DNA from 2 places in the Limnohabitans sp. 2KL-3 genome. Region 2 is predicted to be linked to the other one. Evidence: riboswitches for the same ligand, from Rfam matches in the RefSeq annotation. Region 2 holds a riboswitch; the other holds the start of a gene.
What was found. Region 2 has a riboswitch for S-adenosylhomocysteine ahead of ahcY (adenosylhomocysteinase). Riboswitches for the same ligand answer to the same signal wherever they lie in the genome.
Positions count from the first base shown of each region.

Region 1: linked by a shared signal. The riboswitch ahead of metH (methionine synthase) and the one ahead of ahcY (adenosylhomocysteinase) in region 2 are both predicted to bind S-adenosylhomocysteine.

Region 1 is NZ_CXON01000010.1:97,193-103,922, forward strand. Features, by position in the region: gene AMM41_RS13465 (ABC transporter ATP-binding protein) at 1-78, shown strand, start outside; gene cynS (cyanase) at 126-569, shown strand; gene AMM41_RS13475 (RNA-binding domain-containing protein) at 771-2,501, shown strand; S-adenosyl-L-homocysteine riboswitch at 2,719-2,819, shown strand; gene metH (methionine synthase) at 2,875-5,586, shown strand; gene queC (7-cyano-7-deazaguanine synthase QueC) at 5,742-6,467, opposite strand.
Region 2 is NZ_CXON01000033.1:9,604-16,333, reverse strand. Features, by position in the region: gene AMM41_RS20830 (LysR substrate-binding domain-containing protein) at 489-1,445, opposite strand; gene metF (methylenetetrahydrofolate reductase [NAD(P)H]) at 1,843-2,679, opposite strand; gene AMM41_RS20820 (TlyA family RNA methyltransferase) at 2,698-3,546, opposite strand; gene ahcY (adenosylhomocysteinase) at 3,724-5,157, opposite strand; S-adenosyl-L-homocysteine riboswitch at 5,240-5,331, opposite strand; gene AMM41_RS20810 (HepT-like ribonuclease domain-containing protein) at 5,338-5,670, opposite strand; gene AMM41_RS20805 (nucleotidyltransferase family protein) at 5,703-6,002, opposite strand; gene AMM41_RS20800 (peptide chain release factor 3) at 6,247-6,730, shown strand, end outside.

The sequences.
Region 1 (6,730 bases), on a different contig from region 2:
CTGCACCACCTGCCGGGCTACTACGACATGCGCAACCACATCGTCGACTTTTTGGTGTCACGCGCCAAAGCCCATTGAATTGTTCCCCCCAAATTTTCATCAACCCCCCTCTCAAGAGGTCTTTCATGAACCGTTTAGAAGTCACCGAAAAAATCATCTCCACCAAAGTGGCCAAAGGCATCAAGTGGAGCGACGTCGCCGAAAAAGTCGGCTTGTCCAAGGAGTGGGTCACCGCCGGGTGCCTGGGCCAAATGACCTTTGACGCCAAGCAAGCCAAAATCATCGGCAAGATCTTTGGTCTGACGGCCGACGAGATCAAGTGGCTGCAAGTCGTGCCCTACAAAGGCTCACTGCCCAGCCAGGTGCCTACCGACCCGCTGATCTACCGCTGGTACGAAATCGTCAGCGTCTACGGCACCACCATCAAGGAACTGATCCACGAAGAGTTTGGCGACGGCATCATGAGCGCCATCGACTTCAGCATGGACATCGTGCGCCAGCCCGACCCCAAGGGCGACCGCGTGAACGTGGTGCTGTCGGGCAAGTTCTTGCCTTACAAGCAGTACTGATCGGGCGTGCCCGTCAAGGGCGCCAATAAAAGCCGTGGTGAACCAGTTTCACCACGGCTTTTTTGCTTCTTTCGATCTGGCAATTGAACAGGTGAGGCCAAAAAGCACACAAATTGATTAAAAATAGCTTTTCGCCATAAAAGCCACCAACTCCCCACCACGAGCCCCAGCTTGGACAAAAAACAACTCACCGAGAGCGACATGCGTGACACCACCATGCTTGTTGTGCTTCAGAACTTACTCACCCAATCGCGTGAGCGGGCGACCCTTGAATTCAAGTCCAACTGGGATCATGCGGAGGTCATTGGTGAATACATCTCTGCCCTTGCCAACGCGGCAGCCTTGGAGGGGCATGAGCGTGCCTGGCTGATTTGGGGCGTTGATGACACCACCCGTGAGGTGAAGGGCACCACATTTGATCCCTTCAGTCAGAAAGTCAGATCGGACAAAGGCAGTGGCAATCAGGCCTTGGTCATGTGGCTGCAGTATTTGACGCAACCCCGTGCCGACTTCCATTTCCACGAACTATCACACCCCAATGGTCGTGTCGTTTTGCTGGAGATTCACCCCGCCCGCAGTGCGCCTGTTGCATTCAAGAATGTCCGGTACATCCGCATCGACAGCCACAAGGTCAAGTTGGCAGAGCAGCCTGACAAAGAGGCCAGGTTGTGGGCTCAACTGGGCTTGAAAGAGGATTGGACTGGCGAGGTGGTGCCGGGGGCTACCTGGAGTGATCTGGACCCTGAGGCGGTGATCGCCGCCCGTCAGCGTTACACAGAATTTTGTATTCGTGGTGAGCCCGATGCACGCAGGTACGAGGCCATCCGCGCCGAGGTGGCTGGCTTGAGTGATGTGACCCTGCTGAACAAAGCGCGCATCACCAAGCAGGGGCGGATCACGCGGTCGGCTTTGTTGCTGTTGGGCAAAGACGAGGCTGCGCATTTTCTGTCGCCGGTGGATGCGAAGATTCACTGGATCTCGCGTGATGCCAACAGCACTTCGTCACCGTCTTACCCTTTTGGGATTCCATTTTTGCTGGCGACGGACCGGGTCTTTGGGCGTATTCGCAATGAAACTGTGGATCACCTGCCGGACGGAACACTTTTTCCCACACCCGTGCAGCAATACGATGCGTGGGTGGTCCGGGAAGCGCTTCATAACTGCGTGGCCCATCAAGACTATTTGTTGGGTGGCAAGATCAATGTCGTGGAACACGCGGACCGTTTGGTGCTGACTAATTTGGGGGAGTTCATTCCACAGAGTGTGGAATGGATGCTGGAGCATCAGTCACCGCCAGAGCATTACCGCAACCAATGGTTGATTGACGGCATGATCCGCTTGCGCATGATCGAACAAGCTGGCAGTGGCATTCGCCGCATGTTCGTGACCCAACGTGAGCGGTTTTTCCCCCTGCCGGATTACGCGTTTGACACCAGCCCCCAAGGTCATCCCCGTGTAGAGTTGACGCTGGCTGGGCGCATGATGGATGCCAAGTTTGCGCGAGCCTTGATGGCACGAACCGATTTGAGCTTGCAGCATGTGTTGTTGCTGGACAAAGTCCAAAAGGGACATGCCTTGGCGACCAGAGAAATCAAGCTGTTGCGCGAATTGGGCTTGGTCGAAGGCCGTGCGCCGAAGTTGTTTATTTCTGCCAAGGTGGCCGATGCTGCGGGTCAAAAAGCACGTTACATCCACAACCGTGGGCTTGACGACCAGCATTACCAGCAGTTGGTGGTTGGGTACTTGCGCAAATATAAACAGGCCAAACGGACTGATTTTGACGAACTGTTGACGAACAAATTGGCGGCTGTGTTGACCCCGGAGCAAAAAGCCAACAAGGTGAAAAATTTACTCCAAGCCATGAAGCGAGCCCAGATCATTGATTGTGAAGGCCCTCGATCTGCGGCGGTCTGGTTCTTGTCTAAAAGTTGAAAAATTAGATTAGCCTTTAGCTAAGAAAATTCGTTTTTCGAGACTAAGTTGTTGATTTAATTGATGTCTAGATGTCCGAATATGGATGTATTTAGACAAGGATTAAGGCTCTCGGCGCTGCCAGGTGTGTCTTGACGTCAACGATATTCAATCCCGCATCCTGACGGATTGCTCTATTCATCAAGGGCTTAAGAATCAACAAGCCTTAAAATCCCAGCTTCCCAAGGAGCGTTGCAGCCCGCCGCCGTCAAGGCGCAGCAGGTCAGGCTTGGGGCCGTTCAATGTCTGAATGATCTTGCACAACGACGCTCACCTGAATGCCTAAGGTGAGCCTGTGTCTGTTGTCGCGTCTGAAATCCTGTCTGTTCCTCCCATGAAGTTGTCCGGTCTGGAGCCTGTCTCCATCGGCACCGGTGCCCTGTTTGTCAATGTGGGTGAGCGCACCAACGTGACCGGCTCCAAGGCCTTTGCCCGCATGATTTTGAATGGCGAGTACGAGCAGGCTTTGGCCGTGGCGCGTCAGCAGGTCGAAAACGGTGCGCAGGTCATCGACGTGAACATGGACGAGGCCATGCTCGACAGCCAGGCGGCCATGGTGCGGTTTTTGAACCTGATGGCCGGTGAGCCCGACATCGCCCGCGTGCCGGTGATGGTGGATTCGAGCAAGTGGACGGTGATCGAAGCCGGTCTGCGCTGCATCCAGGGCAAGGGCATCGTCAACTCGATCAGCATGAAAGAAGGTTTGGATGAGTTCAAGCGCCAGGCCAAGCTGGTCAAGCGCTATGGCGCGGCCGCTGTGGTCATGGCGTTTGATGAAAAAGGCCAGGCCGACACCTACGAACGCAAGATCGAGATTTGCGAACGCGCTTACCGTGTGCTGGTCGATGAGGTGGGCTTCCCGCCCGAAGACATCATTTTTGACCCCAACATTTTTGCCATCGCCACCGGCATCGAAGAGCACAACAACTACGCCGTCGACTTCATCGAAGCCACGCGCTGGATCAAGCAGAACCTGCCGGGTGCCAAGGTGTCGGGCGGTGTGTCCAACGTGTCCTTCAGTTTCCGGGGCAACGACCCGGTGCGCGAAGCGATTCACACCGTGTTCCTGTACCACGCGATCAAAGCCGGCATGGACATGGGCATCGTGAACGCGGGCATGGTCGGCGTGTACGACGACCTGGAGCCCACGCTGCGCGAGCGGGTCGAAGACGTGGTGCTGAACCGCCGCCCCGATGCAGGTGAGCGTTTGGTCGAAGTGGCCGACAGCGCCAAAGGCGCAGCCAAAGATGAGACCACCAAGCTGGCCTGGCGCGGCACGACCGATGCGCCCGTGAGCGTGGCGCAGCGTTTGTCACATTCTTTGGTGCATGGGATCACCGACTTCATCAGCGACGATACAGAAGAGGCGTATCGCGAGATTCTGGCCAAGGGCGGTCGCCCCTTGCATGTCATCGAAGGCCCGTTGATGGATGGCATGAACGTGGTCGGTGACCTCTTCGGCCAGGGCAAGATGTTCTTGCCACAGGTGGTGAAAAGTGCCCGCGTGATGAAGCAGGCCGTGGCGCATTTGCTGCCCTACATCGAAGCAGAAAAACTCGCACAAGAAGCCGCAGGCGAAGACGTGAAAGCCAAGGGAAAGATCGTGATCGCCACCGTCAAAGGTGATGTGCACGACATCGGCAAAAACATCGTCACGGTGGTTTTGCAGTGCAACAACTTTGAAGTGGTCAACATGGGCGTGATGGTGCCCTGCCACGAGATCCTGGCCAAGGCCAAAGAAGAAAACGCCGACATCATTGGTCTGTCGGGCCTGATCACGCCCAGCCTCGAAGAGATGCAGTACGTGGCGGCCGAGATGGAAAAAGACCCGTATTTCCGCGAACGCCAAATGCCCTTGCTGATTGGCGGCGCCACTTGCAGCCGTGTGCACACCGCCGTGAAAATCGCGCCCAACTACTCAGGCCCTGTGGTCTATGTGCCCGATGCGTCGCGCAGCGTGGGTGTGGCGCAGGGTTTGCTGTCCGAGCAAGCGGCCAAGTTCATCGCCGACCTGAACACCGATTACGCCAAGGTGCGCGAGCAGCACGCCAACAAAAAACAAACACCGATGTGGACGCTGGCCCAAGCCCGCGCCAACAAGACGCCCATCGACTGGTCCCAAGGCGTGCCCGCCGCGCCCAAGTTCATTGGTCGCCGTGTGTTCAAAAACTACGACCTGGCCGAGATCGCGCAGTACATCGACTGGGGCCCCTTCTTTCAGACCTGGGACTTGGCCGGACCTTTCCCCGCCATCCTGGATGACGAAGTCGTGGGCGAGCAGGCGCGCAAGGTGTATGCAGATGGCCAAGCCATGTTGCAAAAAATCATCGACGGCCGCTGGGTCACGGCCAACGCCGTGCTGGGCCTGTACCCCGCCAATACGGTGAACGATGACGACATAGCGCTTTACACCGATGCATCGCGCAGCCAAGTCGCCATGACCTGGCGCGGCCTGCGTCAACAAACAGAAAAGCAACGAATTGAAGGCGTCATGCGCCCCAGCCGCTGCCTGGCCGACTTCGTCGCGCCGCAAGGCACAGCGCCAGACCATGTGGGCGTGTTCGCAGTCACCGCAGGCATTGGTGCCGACAAACGCGCAGCAGCCTTTGAAGCCGCACACGACGACTACAGCGCCATCATGCTCAAGTCCCTGGCCGACCGCCTGGCCGAAGCTCTGGCCGAGTGCCTGCACAAAAAAGTGCGCACCGACCTGTGGGGTTACGCGACAACCGAGTCGCTGAGCAACGAAGACCTGATCGCTGAAAAATACCAGGGCATCCGCCCCGCACCCGGCTACCCCGCCTGCCCTGATCACAGCGCCAAACAAGCCATGTTCGACGTGCTGCAATGTCAGGACATCGGCATGGGCCTGACCGAAAGCCTGGCCATGACGCCTGCGGCCAGCGTGAGCGGTTTCTACATCGCGCACCCCGAGGCGCAGTACTTCAGCGTGGGCAAAGTGGGTGACGACCAGGTGCAGGACTTGGCCCAGCGCAGCGGCGTGGAGGTCAAAGCCCTGCAGCGTTTGCTGGCACCGAATCTGTAAAACCGCAGCGCCAAGCGGCAGAAGCCTCCGCAGGCTGTTGCCAAAATGTGTGACCTTGTACTGTGGGGTGATGCCGTTTCAGGCCACGACACATGGTCACCGTGGATGAGGGTGTTCCTGCATCAACAGGAACACTTGGGAAGCACTGGACGACTTCAAGCGGTGGTGGATGCCCAGCGAGAAAATCCTGCTGCCCTGAGCTGACATGCCGGGCATTGGCCGCAGCCATAGCCCCAGTCGTGGTGTTGCGTGCGCTCGCCCAGGTAACAGGTGTGGGTGTGTTCCACGATCAAGTCCACCAGCGCTTGGCCGCCCCCTTGGGGCTGAGCCTGTTGTCCCAGGTCGTGTGCCAATTGCCAAGTCTGCGCCTTGTCGATCCACATCAGTGGCGTTTCGATCAACAGCTTGCGGTCCATGCCCAGCGACAGGGCCACCTGCATGGCCTTCATGGTGTCGTCGCGGCAGTCGGGGTAGCCCGAAAAATCGGTCTCACACACGCCTGTGACGATGACTTGCAAACCTCGGCGATAGGCCAAAGCGGCGGCGAGCGTGAGGAACAGCAAGTTGCGTCCGGGCACAAAGGTGTTGGGCAGGCCGGAGCTTTCCATTTCAATGGCCGTGTCGCGGGTCAAAGAGGTTTCGCTGATCTGGCCCAGGATGCCCGCGTCCAGCAGGTGGTCTTCGCCCATTTTGGAGGTCCATTGCGGGAATTCCGCCTTGATGGCGGCCAGCACGTTCAGCCGGGCGTCCAGCTCGACTTTGTGGCGCTGTCCGTAGTCAAACGCCAAGGTTTCGACGCGTTCGTAACGGCTCAAAGCATGGGCCAGGCAGGTGGTGGAGTCCTGACCACCAGAAAACAGGACAAGGGCGGAGGTGTGCATGGGCTGGGATGGTAACGCTATGGATTGGCAGAGTGTTGTCAGAGTCTGGTTGCGGCGGAGCGCGTTTGGAAGGGGCCGGCGGCGGGCTCCTCATGAGGCGGGGGTACGCCAAAATCGTCGCCCGCCGCCGGCCCCTTCCAAACGCTGGTGGTGGTCGTCAGTTTTGCTGGCGGTGACAGATGTCCCTACTGGCGATATAGATCCGGCCCGATGAAGTTTGCAAAAACGCATTTTTGTGGGAGCGGCGCCCTCGCCGCGATAGA
Region 2 (6,730 bases):
GGGGCGGGGCTCCTACAAGCAGGCAGGCAACCATGACCCTTTAACTAGGCTCCCACAGTCCCCCTGTAGGAGCGACGCCCTCGTCGCGATCAAACCCCGCAGACCACCACCCATCGCCCCGAGGGCGGGGCTCCTACAAACAGGCAGGCAACCATGACCCTTTAACTAGGCTCCCACAGTCCCCCTGTAGGAGCGACGCCCTCGTCGCGATCAAGCCTCGCAGACCACCACCCATCGCCCCGGGGGCGGGGCTCCTACAAAAAGGCAGTCAGCCAGTGACCATGAAACTGGGCTCCCACATTCCCCCTGTAGAAGCGACGCCCTCGTCGCGATCAAGCCTCGCAGACCACCACCCATCGCCCCGGGGGCGGGGCTCCTACAAACAGGCAGTCAACCATGCCCCTGTAACTGGGCTCCCACAGTCCCCCTGTAGGCGCGACGCCCTCGTCGCGATCAAGCCTTGCAGACCACCACCCAGACAAAAACGCTCAAGTGGCAAGGCCCCCATCGCTGCCTGAATCGACGGCTGTGCGGACCAAATAGGCCCACAAATCTTGCACCGAGCGACCTGCCAAGGGCTTGTGGCGTGACTTTTCGCGGTAAGCCCGCACCTCCATGGTCAGCACCATGGGCGGTTCGTGCGGCAAAAAAGCACGCACCAAAGCACCCGACTCCAATTCCTTGGTCACCGCACTTTGCGGCAAAAACGCCAGACCATGGCCCTCAAGCGCCATGCCCTTCAAACCCTCGGCCATGTCGGTCTCGTACACACGGTCCACATGAATCACCGTGCCCGATTGCTTCAACATCCAATCGGTCACCGCCCCCAAATAAGCCCCAGGGGCATAACCCAAATAGGGCAAAGGCCTGGCACTGCTGCCGGGCAAACGAAACAAAGGCTCACCCGCTGCATCGGCCTTCACGTAAGGGGCCATCTCCTCGTGGCCCAGCACCACCATGTCGTAGCGCTCAGGGTCCAGCTGCAAGGGCTGTGAGGGGTGGTGATAAGCGATCAACACATCGCAGCCCCCTTCCACCAAACGCATGGCGGCATCGTGCACATTCAAGGCCATGAGCCGGGTTTTGATGGGCCCAAAACCCTCGCGCAAACGTGCCAACCAAGCAGGAAAAAAGGTCAACGCCAATGTGTGCGGCACCGCGAACTCCAGCACATCCTGCCCCGCACTGGCATGGCTGCGCAGCATGGCGCGGGTGGTCTGCAAGGACTGCAGCAACTCCAAGGCTTGCCCGTACAAAGTCTCCCCGGCGGGGGTCAAGCTGGTGGGGTAAGAGCTGCGGTCCACCAAATCTGCCCCAGCCCAGGCCTCCAGCGACTGGATGCGCCGGGAAAACGCCGGTTGCGTGACGTGCCGCAACTGCGCCGAACGGCTGAAACTGCGCGTTTCGGCCAAACTCACAAAATCTTCCAACCATTTCGTTTCCATGGCGCGATTATGGTTGAGCGTTGGGGCGTTGGGCCTTTGGGGCTTTGTAGGAGCGACGCCCTCGTCGCGATCAAGCCTCGCAGACCACCACTCATCGCCCCGGGGGCGGGGCTCCTACAAACAGGCAGGCAGCCAGTGACCCTGATGCATGGCTCTACATTTCCCCTGTAGGAGCGACGCCCTCGTCGCGATCAAGCCTCGCAGACCACCACTCATCGCCCCGGGGGCGGGGCTCCTACAAACAGGCAGTCAGCCGGTGACCCTGATGCATGGCTTCACATTTACCCTGTAGGAGCGACGCCCTCGTCGCGATCAAGCCTCGCAGACCACACCCCATCGCCCCGGGGGCGGGGCTCCTACACAGAGGCCGTCAGCCAGTGACCTGAGGGTGGCGCTTTTACAAATTGCAGCGGCGCACGATCTCGGCGGTGGAGGCGCTTTGGTTCATGGTGTAGAAGTGAATGGCGGGCACGCCGCCGTTGATGAGTTGCTCGCACAGGTCACTCACCACATCCAGGCCAAAGGCCTTGATGGACTCCACATCATCGCCATAGCCTTGCAAACGCAAGCGGATCCAACGCGGGATCTCGGCACCACAAGCGTCGGAAAAACGCAGCAGCTGCGAGGAACTGGTGATGGGCATGATGCCGGGCACCACGGGCACGTCCACGCCGAGTTTGTAGGCATCGTCTACAAAGCGGAAGTAGGCATCGCTGTTGTAAAAATATTGGGTGATGGCCGAGTTAGCACCGGCCTTGACCTTGGTGGCAAATGCTTGCAAGTCGGACTCGGGCGACTTGGCTTGGGGGTGGATTTCGGGGTAAGCCGCCACTTCGATGTGGAAATCGTCACCCGTCTCGGCCCGGATAAAGGCCACCAGATCGCTGGCGTAGTGGAACTCGCCACCTGCGCCATAGCCGCTGGGCAAGTCGCCGCGCAAAGCCACCAAGCGCTTGACCCCCATGGCCTTGAGCGTGGCCAGCTCTTCGCGCACCGAAGCCTTGGTCGCGCCAATGCACGAAAAGTGCGAAGCGGCTGCGACACCCTCGCTCAGGATGGCGCTCACGGTGGAAAAGGTGCCCTCTTGCGTCGACCCGCCTGCGCCGTAAGTGACCGAGCAAAACTCAGGCTTCAGGGCGTACAACTTTTCGCGCACGCCGCGCAGATTTTCTGCACCTTCGGGCGTTTTGGGTGGAAAAAATTCCAAGCTGATGGGCAGTTTCAAACCAGACATCACAACACCTTCAAAAATTCAATAGTCGTTGGCCTTGGCATAGGCCTTGGCGGCCAGATCGGCCTCGTGCGCCACACGGGTGGCCTCGCGAGCGGGCAAAACGACCGCCGGGTCGGGCCAGCAGGCCTGCACAAAAAATTCATGGTTGCCGTCACCCCCCGCAATCGGGCTGTCCAGCCAGGCGGTGACCTTCATGCCCAGCTCGGTCAAAGCCGTGCGCACGCGGTTTTCGATGAAGGGAAAATGCGTGTCGCCTTTCACGATGCCGCCCTTGCCCACCTGACCGGGTTGCAATTCAAACTGGGGTTTGACCAGCATCAGCAATTGGCCTGTGGGTTTGAGCAAATGCACCACGCCCGGCAGCACCAGCGTGAGCGAGATGAACGACACATCGCCCACCATCAGGTCAAAGCCTTCCAGCGCATCGGGAATGCGTTCGTCACCGGGCTCCAGCTCGCGGGCATTCACGCCTTCGATGCAAATCACCCGTTCATCCTGGCTGATGCGCGGGTGCACCTGGGCATGGCCCACGTCAATGCCCACCACCTCGGCCGCGCCGTGCTGCAGCAAACAGTCGGTGAAACCGCCTGTGCTTTGGCCCACGTCCAGACAGCGCAAGCCGTCCACCTGCACACCCGTGGCCTTCAATGCGCCTTCGAGCTTGAGACCGCCACGCGAGACATAACGCGACTCGGCGTCGTCCAGCAACTCCAGGGCTGCGCTCTCGGGCACCTCGTCGCGGTTTTTGACGACGGTGCGCCACTGGCCGTCGGGCTGCTGCCACTTCACGCCCCCAGCAATGAGTCGCTGGGCTTGTGAGCGGGAGGCGGCCAAGCCACGTTCGACGAGAAGTTGGTCAATGCGCATGCGGTTGGATTCAGTCAAACAATGGTGGGAGGGATGTACGCGCGATGGTGCAGGATCAAGCATGTCGGGGCTAAAGCCACCGACCTACGGAGCGGCATCTGTAGGTCGGCGGGTTCAGCCCCGACGTGACGTCGCAAAAACACCACGAAGGCTGAACCCCTCAACCCACTCAGCGCATCAATAGCGGTAAGTGTCGGCCTTGTAAGGACCATTCTTGGACACGCCGATGTAAGACGCTTGCTCGTCGCTCAGCTCGGTCAGCATCGCGCCGACTTTCTTCAGGTGCAAACGGGCCACTTTCTCGTCCAAATGCTTGGGCAACACATAGACCTTGCCGGACTCGTATTGGTCTTGCTTGGTGAACAGCTCGATCTGGGCAATGGTCTGGTTGGCAAACGAAGACGACATCACAAAGCTGGGGTGGCCGGTGGCGCAACCCAGGTTCACCAGGCGGCCTTTGGCCAACAAGGTGATCTTCTTGCCATCGGGGAAGATGACGTGGTCGACTTGGGGCTTGATCTCGTCCCACTGGCACTTGTCCAGCGAAGCGACGTCGATTTCGTTGTCAAAGTGACCGATGTTGCAGACGATGGCTTCGTCTTTCATGGCGGCCATGTGCTCGTAGCGGATCACGTTCTTGTTGCCGGTGGCTGACACGAAGATGTCGCACTTGTCGGCGGCGTATTCCATGGTCACAACCTTGAAGCCTTCCATCGCGGCTTGCAGGGCGTTGATCGGGTCGATTTCGGTCACCCAGACTTGGGCGCTCAAGGCACGCAGGGCTTGGGCCGAACCCTTGCCCACGTCACCGTAACCGGCCACCACAGCCACTTTGCCGGCGATCATCACGTCGGTGGCGCGTTTGATGGAGTCGACCAAGGATTCACGGCAGCCGTACAGGTTGTCGAACTTGCTCTTGGTCACCGAGTCGTTCACGTTGATGGCGCGGAACATCAGGCTGCCTTTGGCGGCCATTTCGTTCAGGCGCAGCACGCCGGTGGTGGTCTCTTCGGTCACGCCAATGATGTGCGCACCCTTGCGGCTGTACCAGGTGGGGTCCACAGCCAGCTTGGCCTTGATGGCGTTGAACAGGCAGGTCTCTTCTTCGCTGGTGGGGTTGGCGATCAAGGACGCGTCGGTTTCGGCGCGCTTGCCCAGGTGCATGAGCAGCGTGGCGTCGCCGCCGTCGTCCAAGATCATGTTGGGGCCTTCGCCGGGCGTGCCTGCGGGGCCAAAGTCAAAAATGCGGTGGGTGTAATCCCAATAGTCGGCCAGGGTCTCGCCCTTGATGGCAAAAACGGGCGTGCCCTTGGCGGCAATCGCCGCAGCGGCGTGGTCTTGGGTCGAGAAGATGTTGCAAGAAGCCCAACGCACGTCAGCGCCCAGGGCTTGCAGGGTCTCGATCAGCACGGCCGTCTGGATGGTCATGTGCAGCGAGCCGGTGATGCGAGCGCCCTTCAAGGGCTGCGCTGCGTTGAACTCTTCGCGGATGGCCATCAGGCCGGGCATTTCGGTCTCGGCGATTTTGATTTCTTTGCGGCCCCAATCGGCCAGGCCGATGTCGGCAATCACGCAATCAGCGTTAACGGTGGAAGGCATACGTGCATTCATGAGAAAAGCTCCAAAGCAATGTGAAAAAGCCACACGCATGGATGAAAGCACTGAATGGAAGGTACAGGCTCACCGCACGTCGTGTGGATGAGCGTCGTTGCTGTTTGAAGGTTCCGAGCCTCACGCCTGCTGCCAGCTTTGGGGCTGGTGGGCGCTGCAACGCTCCTCGGAAGTTGCTGATTATAGCGAGCCGCTCACAGGGCTGCCGTGAACACGGTCCTGCAACGCAACACGCAGACTCTCGCTGAGGGCTGGCAGCTCTTGCACAATGGTTTGGTAAAGGATTTCGTGGGCGACCTGTTCATAACCGTGTGCCAGGATGTTGCGCAAACCAATCATTTGTCGCCAAGGAATTTGAGGAAATTGAACATTTGAATCCCCTATCCTGGCCGCAGCCTCACCCAAATTAATGAACAATTTCTCAACAGCGAGGCACAAAACTCTTTGACTTTGGAACTCTGTGGGACTCAAGCCCACAACCAAGGATTGCAGCTCCTCAGAAAAACCAAGCATGTCGGCCAAGTGCGCAGGTGCGCGGTCAGTGCTCATTGGTAAAGTAAACGCAATTGGGGCTCAATGGCCTTGCGTCTGAAGGGGTTGTTCAACACCGAGGGAAAAGCCAAATCCACGCTCTTTCCATCAAAGACCATGGACAGCTCATGTTGCATGTCCACCAGCGCAAAGCCTGTGGGGTATTGGTTGGGAATGAATTCGACCAACAAGTCGACATCGCTATCAGACCTTTCTTGCCCTTGCGCAGCCGATCCAAACATTTGCATGCGGCGAACCTTATAACGCCGACAAATATCGGCAATGAGGGCTTGCTGTTGAGGCGCGATGTTCATAAGCGATCATTATGAAACAGTTCAAACAGTGGCGAAAGTGGATGCCAACTGTGGGAGCCCCCCGGGCAATGGTTCGTGGCCTGCCAGGCTTTTCGCGACGAGGGCGTCGCTCCTACAAGGGGATTCACCTCACTCACAGCGCCCAGAAGGCACCCCCCTTGGCCCGTTAAAATCTCCCCCATCGCGGCCACCCTTGGCCGCCCGCTCAGCACCCCTGCGGTGCCACCCCGATCAGGACCCCCTTGTGACCTACGCCCACGAAACCCGGCGCCGCCGGACGTTTGCCATCATTTCCCACCCCGATGCCGGTAAAACCACGCTGACTGAAAAGCTCTTGCTGTTTTCGGGCGCGATCCAGATCGCCGGCTCGGTCAAGGCCCGCAAGGCCTCACGCCACGCCACGTCCGACTGGATGGAAATCGAAAAGCAGCGTGGCATCTCGGTGGCTTCGTCCGTGATGCAGATGCTCTACCGCGAGCACGTCATCAACCTGCTCGACACCCCCGGCCACAAAGATTTCAGCGAGGACACTTACCGCGTGCTCACGGCGGTGGACTCGGCGCTCATGGTCATTGACGCGGCCAACGGTGTGGAAGCGCAGACCCGCCGCCTGATCGAGGTCTGCCGTCAGCGCGACACGCCCATCATCACCTTCGTCAACAAAATGGACCGCGAAGTGCGCGACCCGCTCGACATCCTGGACGAAGTCGAGCGCGAGCTGGGCATGC